2 linked regions of the Xanthobacter dioxanivorans genome follow. The protein of the gene in region 1 interacts with the protein of each later gene in a pairwise test. Links are inferred from orthologs where the notes say so. Each region holds a gene or a part of one and is shown in the gene's direction. Other genes may lie near its edges.

Region 1 (7,628 bases):
CGCGGCGTGGAGAAGGGCGACCGCGTCACCATCTACCTGCCGATGATCCCCGAGGCGGCCTTCGCCATGCTGGCCTGCGCGCGGCTCGGCGCCATCCATTCCATCGTGTTCGGCGGCTTCTCCCCGGACAGCCTCGCCGGCCGCGTCTCCGACTGCGGCTCCAAGTGCCTCATCACCGCCGACGAGGGCCTGCGCGGCGGCCGCAAGGTGCCGCTGAAGGCCAATGTGGATGCGGCCATCGACCAGATCGACGGCGGCGTGGACCACGTGATCGTGGTGCGCCGCACCGGCGGCAAGGTGGACATGACCCCCGGCCGCGACGTCTACTACGACGAAGCCGTCGCCATGGTGACGGACGAATGCCCGGCCGAGCCGATGAATGCGGAGGATCCGCTGTTCATCCTCTACACCTCCGGCTCCACCGGCAAGCCGAAGGGCGTGCTGCACACCACCGCGGGCTATCTCGTCTATGCGTCCATGACGCACCAGTACATCTTCGACTATCACCCCGGCGACATCTACTGGTGCACGGCCGACGTGGGCTGGGTGACGGGCCATTCCTACATCGTCTACGGCCCGCTCGCGAACGGCGCCACCACCCTGATGTTCGAGGGCATCCCCAACTATCCCACCGTGTCCCGCTTCTGGGACGTGGTCGACAAGCACAAGGTGAACATCTTCTACACCGCGCCCACCGCCATCCGCTCGCTGATGCAGGCGGGCGAGGAACCGGTGAAGCGGACGTCGCGCGCCTCCCTGCGCCTGCTCGGCTCGGTGGGCGAGCCGATCAATCCTGAAGCCTGGGAGTGGTACTACCGCGTGGTGGGCGAGGAGCGCTGCCCCATCGTCGACACCTGGTGGCAGACGGAGACGGGCGGCATCCTCATCACCCCGCTGCCGGGCGCCACGAAGCTGAAGCCCGGCTCGGCGACCCTGCCCTTCTTCGGCGTGCTGCCGGAAGTGGTGGACGCGGAAGGCAAGGTGCTGGAGGGCCCCTGCGAGGGCAACCTCGTGATCGCCGACAGCTGGCCCGGCCAGATGCGCACGGTCTACGGCGACCACGAGCGCTTCGAACAGACCTATTTCTCCACCTATCCCGGCAAGTACTTCACCGGCGACGGCTGCCGCCGCGACGCGGATGGCTTCTACTGGATCACCGGCCGCGTGGACGACGTGATCAACGTGTCGGGCCACCGCATGGGCACGGCCGAAGTGGAGAGCGCCCTCGTCGCCCATCCGAAGGTGTCGGAAGCGGCGGTCGTGGGCTTCCCGCACGACATCAAGGGACAGGGCATCTACGCCTATGTCACCCTGATGGAGGGCGTGGAGCCCACCGAGGAATTGCGCAAGGAACTGGTGGGCTGGGTCCGCCGCGAGATCGGCCCCATCGCCTCCCCGGACCTGATCCAGTTCGCGCCCGGCCTGCCCAAGACGCGTTCGGGCAAGATCATGCGCCGCATCCTGCGCAAGATCGCCGAGGACCAGTTCGAGAGCCTCGGCGACACCTCGACCCTCGCCGATCCCGGCGTGGTGGAGGATCTGATCAGCAACCGCCAGAACAAGCGCGACGCCGCCGCCTGACGGCCGGAAGCGGAAAGCCGCTCGGGTTGGATCAACCCGAGCAGCACACTCGCCGGTCCATTCAAGGGAACGCGAACGGATTGCGGATCGGTTCGACCAGGACCCGATGAGGGGGAGACAAAGATCCCACCTGGCACGGTCGCGGCGCCTTCCCTCCCCCGACATCCCCGGCTTATTTCATTCCCCGACCGCCCCCGCCGGCGTGTCCCCATCCGTCACAACCACCCGAGCACCGCGCGCGCAAAAGCTCCGCAGCGCATCCTCATCCTCTCGCAAACGGCCGCGTACCGAGGTATCATGCTCCTCGCATCGAGGTTCGCGAGCCCCGGCGCATTTACATGGTCCCAATTGCGCCGCACCCCGGATACCATGTGGATGCAGCGTGCGCGCGTCGCACATTGCGTCAGATCCAACCATCCGACAGCCGGAGGACACCCGGCACACGGGCAATTTCAATCCCCATGGCCGCCTCCAACATCATCCTGCTTCTCGCCGAGATGCTGGTCTATTTCGGAGCCATGCTCGCGCTGTTCCGGCTGCGCCAGACGCTGGGAATCGGCGTTTTCTTCTGCGCCCTGGGCACGCTCCATTTCATGGAGACCTACCTCGCCGCCGCCTATTACGTGCAGATGCCGTTCGGCATCTCGCTCTCTCCCGGCTCGGTGGTCCTTTTCTCCGGCAAGCTCGCCCTCCTGCTGCTGGTCTATATCCGCGAAGACGCGCGGGTCGCACGCCAGCCGATCTACGGCCTCCTCCTCGGCAACCTGCTGCTGATCGCCCTCGTCGCCCTGCTGCGCCAGCATGGGGTCGTGCCGGCGCCGGGCACGCCCGGGGACCTGTCGTTCATGGACCAGCTGGGCGCGCTGATGGTGTGGAGCACGGTGCTGCTGTTCATCGACTGCATCGCCATGATCCTGATCTACGAGCACCTGACGCCCCGGCTCCGCCGCTGGCCCATCCTCACCATATGGACCACGTTCGCCATCGTGCTCACCTTCGACCAGGCGGGCTTCTTCGCAGCGCTCCACCTTGCCATGGGCGTTCCTTTCACCGCGGGCTTCGGGGGTTGGGCGGGCAAGATCGTCGCCGCCGGCTTCTATGCGCTGATGCTGACCCACTATCTCAGCCGCTTCGAGAATGTGGGAACGGGACCGGTCCGGCGCCTCTCGGACATCTTCGACGCGCTCACCTACCGCCAGCGCTACGAGCAGCTGGAGGCCATCTCCCGCCGCGACGCCCTTACGAAGGTGCTGCACCGTGGCCAGCTCGAACCGCTGGGGCGCGACCTGCTCGCCGTCGCGAAGACCACCGGGCGCCCGGTGAGCCTGCTGCTGATTGACGTGGACGATTTCAAGGACGTGAACGACCAGCACGGACACCCCACCGGCGACGAGGTGCTGCGCATCCTGGCGGAGACCCTCACCGATGGCCTGCGCCAGGGGGACTACGTGGTGCGCTACGGCGGCGACGAATTCGCGGTGTTCGCCCCCGGCGTGTCCCATGCGAACGCGCTCCAGGTCGCCACCATGCTGTCGCAGCGCATCAAGGATGCGGCGCTGCCGGCCGGCGTGCCGCAGCAGACCCTCTCCATCGGGGTCGCCACCTCGCCCCGGGATGGAGAGAGCTTGACGGAACTGCTCGACGCGGCCGACAAGCGCCTTTATGTGGCCAAGGCGGCCGGGCGCGACCGGGTCATCGGCATACAGGCCGTATGACCGGCCTGGCCTGCGTCCATGACCGCGCCGACGACCAATGCCTCTCACGGATGATCCGCCGCCCATGCTCGAAGGCCTGCCCCCGAACGATGCCACCCATGTGATGCGGGTCGCCGCCCCGCGGATCCCGGCCCAGCGCATCGCCGACCTCATCTCGGAATCCTTCGATCCCGCCGAGGTGGCGGTGGCCAATTTCGAGCAGGCCGAGGATGACTGGGTGGTGGAGGTGTTCGCCGGCGCCGCCTTCGATGCCGAGATGCTCCGCGAACTGGTGGAGGCGGCCGCGGGGCCCGCCATCGCCGCGACGGTCACCTTTGGCGATGTGGAGGAGAAGGACTGGGTGGCGGCCAGCCTCGAGGGGCTCGTCCCGGTGACGGTGGGCCCGTTCGTGGTGCACGGCGCCCACGACCGCGCAAAGGTCGGGCCGAACCGCGTCGGCATCGAGATCGAGGCCGCCCTCGCCTTCGGCACCGGTCATCACGGCACCACGCAGGGCTGTCTGCACGCCATCGTCGATGCCGCCCGGCGCGGCCGGCCAAGGCATGTGCTGGATGTGGGCACGGGTACCGGCGTGCTCGCCATCGCGGCGGAGCGGCGCTTTCACACGAAGGTGGTGGGCAGCGATATCGATGTGGTGGCAGTCCGCACGGCGCGGGCCAATGCGCGGGCCAACAGGGCGCCTGGCGTGCTGATGCTCCATGCCGCCGGAGCCGAGGCGCGGGCGCTGCGCGACAACGGGCCCTACGACCTCATCCTCGCCAATATCCTGCTGCCGCCGCTGAAGCGGCTGGCACGGCCGCTGCGGGCGCTGCTTGCGCCCGGCGGCCGCATCGTCTTGTCAGGATTGCTGACGTCGCAGGCGCCCGCGGCGCTGGCCGCCTACCGGGCGCAGGGCCTGCGGCTGGTCTCGCGGCGGAACATCGAGGGGTGGACGACGCTCACCCTCGCGGTGCGGGCACAACGGCCGCACCGTCACGTCGCATCCTGATCGCCGCTGCGGACGGAGAACTCGTCACGCGACAGTCGCGCACCTGCCGCCGATCCGCCCGGCCCATGACGGCCCGGGCGCATCCGGCTTCGATCGTGAATTCAGGCGATGGGATCGCGGCCGTTAAGCTGCACGTAGCGGGCAAGTTCACGCTCGGCCTGCTCCATGCGAGCAGCGACGATGGCTTCCATCAAGCGGGCAAAAAAGCCCTTCTTCGGGGCGACGGCAGCCTTCGGCGCGGACGCGAAAGTCTTGGTGGTATAAGTGACGGCGCTCATGAGAGGCCTCCTGCATATGGTCCTGCGGACCCTTGATGCAGCGCAATATACGATGCGCCGCACTGCAGCAGAAGCGCCGCTATCTCATGCCTGCCCTGCATTCCGCGCAAGTGCCCCCGGAAAATGCCCCTGGGGCACGTCCGCCCGCCGGGCCGGTGCAGGTCACAAGCGCGGCGACATGCCCACGTGCCGGCCGATTCCCTCGGGCGTCGGCAAGGCGGCATGGGAGGCGCGCATGGTGGCGATGCGCTCGAGCACATCGTCGGGGAAGGGCATCACATGACGCGTCTTGAGGTTCACGTGGAGGGCCATCTGCTCCGACGTGGCGGACACCCAGCCTTCGGTGGCATGATGCAGCGACTGGAACAGGTGAAGGCGCTTCTCGTCATAGTCCACCAGCCGGAGCGCCACCCGCACGGGTGAATCGGCTGGCAGCTCCCTCAGGTAGCGCACATGGGACTCCGCCGTGAAGAAGGAGGCGCCGCGCCGTCCGGCATAATCGGGACCAAGGCCGAGAAGGCTCAGCGCCTCGTCCATCGCCCGATCGAAGATGAGTGAATAATAGGCCATGTTCAGATGGCCGTTATAATCGGTCCACTCTTCTTCGACCCTCATCGAGGAGGAGACGAAGGGAGCGAAGAACAATGGTTCAAAGTCGATCCGGTCCAGCATGGCCGCCTCGCCTCGTCTGCCTGAATTTGCCGCTTGTGAAAGCACTCTGCCGTGATACGAGGCATCCGTCACCCTGGAAAATCGGCGCGAAGAGCGAATCAAAAAAGTCACTGTCAAGGTAAATCTGTTCTTTTTCGGCCCAACCATACCGCACCGCGCCCGCCGGCCCGTTCCCACGCGGCCTGAAGGGGAAGGCAAAGTTAAGGATTCGTAAATGGTTGTTGCAGCCGCTAAATCCGAGCCCGCGCTTCAAGAGCGAATCGTCGAGGCCATCGAGAGCTTGCGATCCCTCCTTGATCACAAGCTCGTGACCAACCTCGCGGTCCGGGAACAACACGCCAACATCACCACCTACCTGCCCAACGAGCCGGCAGATGCGGTGGTTTTCGCTGAATGCACAGAAGATGTGCAGGCGATCGTGCGGATTTGCGCGGATCTCGACGTGCCGGTCATCCCCTGGGGCGCCGGCACCTCGCTGGAAGGCCATGTGAACGCGCCGCTCGGCGGCATCTGCGTGGATCTCTCGCGCATGAACCGCATCCTCGCGGTGAACACGGACGACCTCGACTGCGTCATCGAGCCCGGCGTCACCCGCAAGCGGCTCAATGAGGAGCTGCGCGACCAGGGCCTGTTCTTTCCCCTCGACCCCGGCGCCGACGCCTCCCTCGGTGGCATGGCCTCCACCCGCTGCTCGGGCACCAATGCCGTGCGCTACGGCACCATGAAGGACAACGTCCTGTCCCTGAAGGTGGTGACCCCCGCCGGCGAGGTGCTCACCACCGCCACGCGCGCCCGCAAATCCTCCGCCGGCTACGACCTCACCCGCCTCTATGTAGGGGCGGAGGGCACGCTCGGCATCATCACCGAGATCACCCTCAAGCTCCACGGCATCCCGGAGGCCATCTCCGCCGCGGTCTGCCCGTTCCCGACCGTGGAGGCGGCCTGCAACACGGTGATCGCCACCATCCAGAGCGGCATCCCGGTGGCGCGCATCGAGCTTCTGGACGAGGTACAGGTGAAGGCCTCCAACGCCTACGCCAAGCTCGATCTTGCCGAAACCCCCACCCTGTTCCTCGAATTTCATGGCACCGAGGCCAATGTCCACGAGCAGGCGCAGCGCTTCGGCGCGCTGGCGGCGGAATATGGCGGCGGCCCCTCGGTGTTCGCGGTGAAGCCCGAGGAGCGCTCGAAGCTCTGGCAGGCGCGGCATGACGCCTACTGGTCGGCCCTGCCCCTGCGCCCCGGCGCCAAGGCGGTGGCGACCGACGTGTGCGTGCCCATCTCCCGCCTCGCCGAATGCGTGATGGAGACGAAGCGGGACATCGTCGAGATGGGCCTTGTCGCCCCCATCGTCGGGCATGTGGGCGACGGCAATTTCCACACCACCCTCATGGTGGACGTGGCCGATCCGGACGATTTCGCCAAGGCGAAGCTCTATATGGCGCGCCTCATCGAGCGGGCCCTCGCCATGGGCGGCACCTGCACCGGCGAGCACGGCATCGGCCAGGGCAAGATGAAGTACATGGCGGCCGAGCACGGCGGGGAAGCGCTCGAGGCCATGCGTGCCATCAAGCGTGCCCTCGATCCCAAAAACATCATGAATCCGGGGAAGATCGTCGCGATCTGATCGCAATCCCTGCGCATAGGAAAAGCGGTCCCCATGTGAGGGGCTGGGCCTCGGGGGGCGGGCCTCGGTGAGAAGGTCTCGGGGAGACGGGCGTGCAGGGCATACTCATCAGTCTCGCCACGGCGGTGATCCTGGCCATCGGCGGGGCGTTCGCTGCCCCGTACGTGGTTGACTGGAACGCCTGGCGCGGCACGTTCGAGACCGAGATGGGCCGCGCGCTGGGCCTGCCCGTGGTCATCCGCGGCTCCATCGACGCGGAGATCCTGCCCGCCCCGCGCATCCGCCTGCGCGACGTCACGCTGGGCGACGTGGTGTCCACCGGCGGCACGGTGCGGGAGCTGAGCGCCGAACTCTCCCTTGGCGCGCTACTGCGGGGCGAGGTGCAGGCCACCGGCGTCAGCCTCGATCGGCCACAGATCCGCCTCGTGCTCGACAGCGCCGGGCGCCTGTCCCTGCCGACCGGCACCGGCCGTGCCGCCGACCTCTCCATCGCCCGCTTCGACATCCAGGACGGCGCCCTCGACGTGCTCGACCGCGCCTCCGACCACACCTTCACCTTCACCGACCTCGACCTTAAGGGCGAGGCACGCACCCTCTCGGGTCCCTTCCGCCTCGATGGCGAGGTGGAGTCGTCCGGTGCCCGATTCGCCCTGCGTTCGACGCTCGGCAAGATCGGCGACGACGGCACGGGGCGCCTGCGCGTCGTCCTCGACGGGCGCAACCGGCCGTTCGGCCTCGACCTCGACGGCACCCTCGACCTGAAGGAG
Region 2 (3,941 bases), 2.3 Mb from region 1 along the record:
GCTCAACTGGTTAGAGCACCGGTCTCCAAAACCGGGGGTTGGGGGTTCGAGTCCCTCCACTCCTGCCACTCCTGAAAAGAGCGGCAGGTCCAGCGAGCCGAGGGGCGGGGCGCGAGCTTGGGCCGCCCGAAGGATCCCGAAGCAACGTCTCGCAAGAGCCGGCGCCGGCGGGTCGAGCAAATTCCAGCGGCGCATGCGCCGCGGCATTGATATGGCGGCTGCCGGTTTTCCGGCGGGGCCGCCCGGCACAGGTGGCGAAGAGCGTCATGGCGAAGAACAGTCCCGTCGAGTTCTTTCAGCAGGTCCGCGCCGAGACGGCGAAGGTCACCTGGCCGACGCGGCGCGAGACGCTGATCACCACCGCCATGGTGTTCGTGATGGTGCTTCTCGCCTCGATCTTCTTCCTGATCGTCGACCAGATCATCCGGTTCGGCGTCTCCACCCTCCTCACCCTCGGGCACTGAGCGGAAGGGCGGCAGACATGGCGAAGCGCTGGTACATCGTTCACGCTTATTCCAACTTCGAGAAGAAGGTGGCCGACTCCATCCGCGAGCAGGCCGAGCAGCGTAATCTCACCGACCTGTTCGAGCAGATCCTCGTGCCCACCGAGAAGGTGGTGGAGGTACGCCGGGGCCGGAAGGTGGACACCGAGCGCAAGTTTTTCCCCGGCTACGTGCTGGTGAAGATGGACCTCACCGACGAGGCCTTCCATCTCATCAAGAACACGCCGAAGGTCACCGGCTTCCTGGGCGCCGACAACAAGCCCATGCCGATTTCCGAGTCCGAGGCCATGCGCATCCTGCAGCAGGTGCAGGAAGGCATCGAGCGGCCGAAGCCCTCCATTACCTTCGAGGTGGGCGAGACGGTCAAGGTGGCCGACGGGCCCTTCGCTTCCTTCAACGGCATCGTGGAAGAGGTGGACGAAAGCCGCTCGCGCGTGAAGGTGGCGGTGTCCATCTTCGGCCGCGCGACGCCGGTGGAACTGGAATTCGCTCAGGTCGAGAAGGTCTGAGCGCAATCGGCGGCGGTTGCGCCGCCGTACCTGGCGCCCCCGCCTTGGGTGGCGGCACCGGCGTGGGAGGGGAGGGGGCGTCTCGCCAAGCGCCCTTTGATCCGCACCACGCGATCCCGGCCGCAAGCCCCCGAGGGGGCGCGCGGCGCATTTGGGGAGTTGTGAAATGGCGAAGAAAATTACGGGTTACGTCAAGCTGCAGGTGCCCGCCGGCAGCGCCAATCCGGCCCCGCCGATCGGCCCCGCGCTCGGTCAGCGCGGCCTGAACATCATGGAATTCTGCAAGGCGTTCAACGCCCAGACCGCGCAGCTCGAAAAGGGCATGCCGATCCCGGTGGTGATCACCGCCTACCAGGACCGCTCCTTCACCTTCGAGCTGAAGACCCCGCCGGTCTCCTACTTCCTCAAGAAGGCCGCCGGCCTCGAGACGAAGAAGAAGCCCGGCTCCGGCTCGAAGACGCCCGGCAAGGGCACCTTCGTCGGCAAGGTCACGCGCGCCCAGCTCGCGGAGATCGCCGAGAAGAAGATGAAGGATCTGAACTGCGAGACCGTCGAGGCCGCCGTCCAGATGATCGAAGGTTCGGCCCGGTCCATGGGCCTGCAGGTTCAGGGGTGAGCGCCATGGCAAAGCAAGGCAAGCGCATCCGCGCCGTCAACGAGGGCATTGACCGTGTCAAGCTCTACCCCCTGGACGAGGCACTGACGCTGCTCAAGGAGCGGACCACGGCCAAGTTCGACGAGACCATCGAGGTTGCGCTGAACCTCGGCGTCGATCCCCGCCATGCGGACCAGATGGTGCGCGGCGTGTGCAACCTGCCCAACGGCTCGGGCCGCACCGTGCGCGTCGCCGTGTTCGCGCGCGGCGCCAAGGCCGACGAGGCCAAGGCGGCCGGTGCCGACATCGTCGGCGCCGAGGACCTGCTGGAGAGCATCCAGGGCGGCACCATCGATTTCGATCGCTGCATCGCCACCCCGGACCTGATGCCGCTGGTCGGCCGTCTCGGCAAGATCCTCGGCCCGCGCGGCCTGATGCCGAACCCGAAGGTCGGCACCGTGACCATGGACGTGAAGGGCGCCGTCGCCGCCGCCAAGGGCGGCGCGGTGGAGTTCCGCGTCGAGAAGGCCGGCATCATCCATGGCGGCATCGGCAAGGCCTCGTTCCCGGCCGACAAGCTGGCCGAGAACATCCGCGCCTTTGTGGACGCGGTGGTGAAGGCCAAGCCCGCCGGCGCCAAGGGCACGTACCTGCAGCGCGTGGCGGTCTCCTCCACCATGGGCCCCGGCATCAAGGTGGAGCCGGCGACTGTTCTCACCGCCTGATCGGGTTTCGTCCCGGACAAGCAGGGAGGCTGCCACGCAGCCTCCCTTTTTTGTTTGCGCGGGAAGGGGATACGGGGCGCCGCTGCCGCCGTTGGCCGGTGCGATCGCAGGCTTTGCGATTTGTCAAGTGCCAGGGGTGACAAGCGTGCCGAAGTCGGCTATAAGCGCCGCTCTCCTGCGTGGCGACATGCGGGAGATTCTGAAGTGTGGAGCTTTCGCCCTTGAGTGGGCGGAAGGGCTGGGAGGGTTCGCCCGCCCGGCCTTATCGTCTGTAATGACCTGTCAACTTTGACGGATCGTGAACAGACGGAAGTCCTGTCCGAGACTGCCGGTGCCCTGATGTTCGCTCAATCTGGCGTTCTTTCAAGGCTTAATTTCCGCACCCGCCTCGCCGAGGCGGGCTTTGGGAGGCCAGCATAGACGGGGAAGAGCGGATTTCGGCCTTCGCCGGCTCGTGTCGCGCGAAGATGAAGATCGGTTCGGAACCAGCGCCTTGCGCTTCGCGACACGGTTTTCCGTGCCCGGGCATGAGGGGACAGGGCATGTGAGCGTCGCGGATCGCGGCCTTCATGTCGTGACGACAGGTTGGCCGTGGAACGCGGCAAGGCGCAACCGGCGGGTCCGGTGCCTCCTCGGAGGCGAAGGAGCCGCCACAGGCTTAAAGAGAGCCAGACGTGGATCGAGCGGAAAAACAACAGCTCGTCACGACGCTCACGGATGTGTTCAAGAGCACGTCCGTCGTCGTGGTCGCCCACTATTCCGGCCTCACCGTTGCCCAGATGTCGCGCTTGCGCCGGCAGATGAAGGCAAGCGGTGCGACCGTGAAGGTGGCCAAGAACCGCCTCGCCAAGATCGCTCTGGAAGGCTCCGACGTCGCCCACGTGGCGTCCCTGCTCAAGGGGCCCACGGTGATCGCTTATTCCAGCGATCCGGTGGCGGCGCCGAAGGTTGCCGTCGAATTCGCCAAGGCCAACGACAAGTTCGTCATCCTCGGCGGAGCGATGGGCACCACGGCCCTCAACGTGGACGGTGTGAAGGCGCTCGCCACACTGCCGTCCCTGGACGAACTGCGCGGAAAGCTCGTCGGCCTCATCCAGGCCCCGGCGACCAAGATCGCGCAGCTCACCACGGCACCGGCGACGAAGCTCGCCCGCGTGTTCGGGGCCTATGCCAAGCAGGACGAAGCTGCGTGAGGACACGGCCGCGTGACCGCGGCCCGATCTCGCAATATCCAAATCCGAACCTATCTAAGGACGTATTCCCATGGCTGATCTGACCAAGCTCGTCGACGAGCTGTCCTCCCTCACCGTTCTCGAGGCCGCCGAGCTGGCGAAGCTCCTCGAGGAGAAGTGGGGCGTTTCCGCCGCCGCCGCCGTGGCCGTTGCCGCTGCCCCGGCCGCTGCCGCCGCCGCGGTGGAAGAGCAGACCGAGTTCACGGTCGTCCTCGCCGCCGCCGGCGAGAAGAAGATCGAGGTCATCAAGGAAGTGCGCGCCATCACCGGTCTCGGCCTCAAGGAAGCCAAGGACCTGGTGGAAGGCGCTCCGAAGCCCGTCAAGGAAGCCGTTTCCAAGGACGAGGCCGAGAAGCTCAAGGCCCAGCTCGAGAAGG

The links. Proteins that work in one complex are often made in the same cells at the same time.
Region 2: the proteins of EZH22_RS26870 (region 1) and rplK interact in binary tests that used the Escherichia coli proteins (3 or more experiments, as listed by UniProt). The link is inferred for Xanthobacter dioxanivorans from one-to-one orthologs.

Annotation. Positions count from the first base shown.
Region 1 is NZ_CP063362.1:5,764,076-5,771,703, forward strand. The notes cover bases 2,522-5,322. They hold EZH22_RS26870 (50S ribosomal protein L11 methyltransferase), read left to right. Parts: upstream 2,522-3,360; coding sequence 3,361-4,284; downstream 4,285-5,322. Other genes in these bases: EZH22_RS26865 (GGDEF domain-containing protein), read left to right, coding at 2,522-3,296; EZH22_RS26875 (hypothetical protein), read right to left, coding at 4,386-4,562; EZH22_RS26880 (thioesterase family protein), read right to left, coding at 4,725-5,234. Outside these bases: acs (acetate--CoA ligase), read left to right, coding at 1-1,581; more of EZH22_RS26865, read left to right, coding at 2,043-2,521; EZH22_RS26885 (FAD-linked oxidase C-terminal domain-containing protein), read left to right, coding at 5,449-6,861. UniProt on the Escherichia coli protein: Methylates ribosomal protein L11.
Region 2 is NZ_CP063362.1:3,483,097-3,487,037, forward strand. What follows is about bases 1-2,903. They hold rplK (50S ribosomal protein L11), read left to right. Parts: upstream 1-1,178; coding sequence 1,179-1,628; downstream 1,629-2,903. Other genes in these bases: secE (preprotein translocase subunit SecE), read left to right, coding at 267-464; nusG (transcription termination/antitermination protein NusG), read left to right, coding at 482-1,012; rplA (50S ribosomal protein L1), read left to right, coding at 1,634-2,332. Outside these bases: rplJ (50S ribosomal protein L10), read left to right, coding at 3,007-3,525; rplL (50S ribosomal protein L7/L12), read left to right, coding at 3,596-3,941. UniProt on the Escherichia coli protein: Forms part of the ribosomal stalk which helps the ribosome interact with GTP-bound translation factors.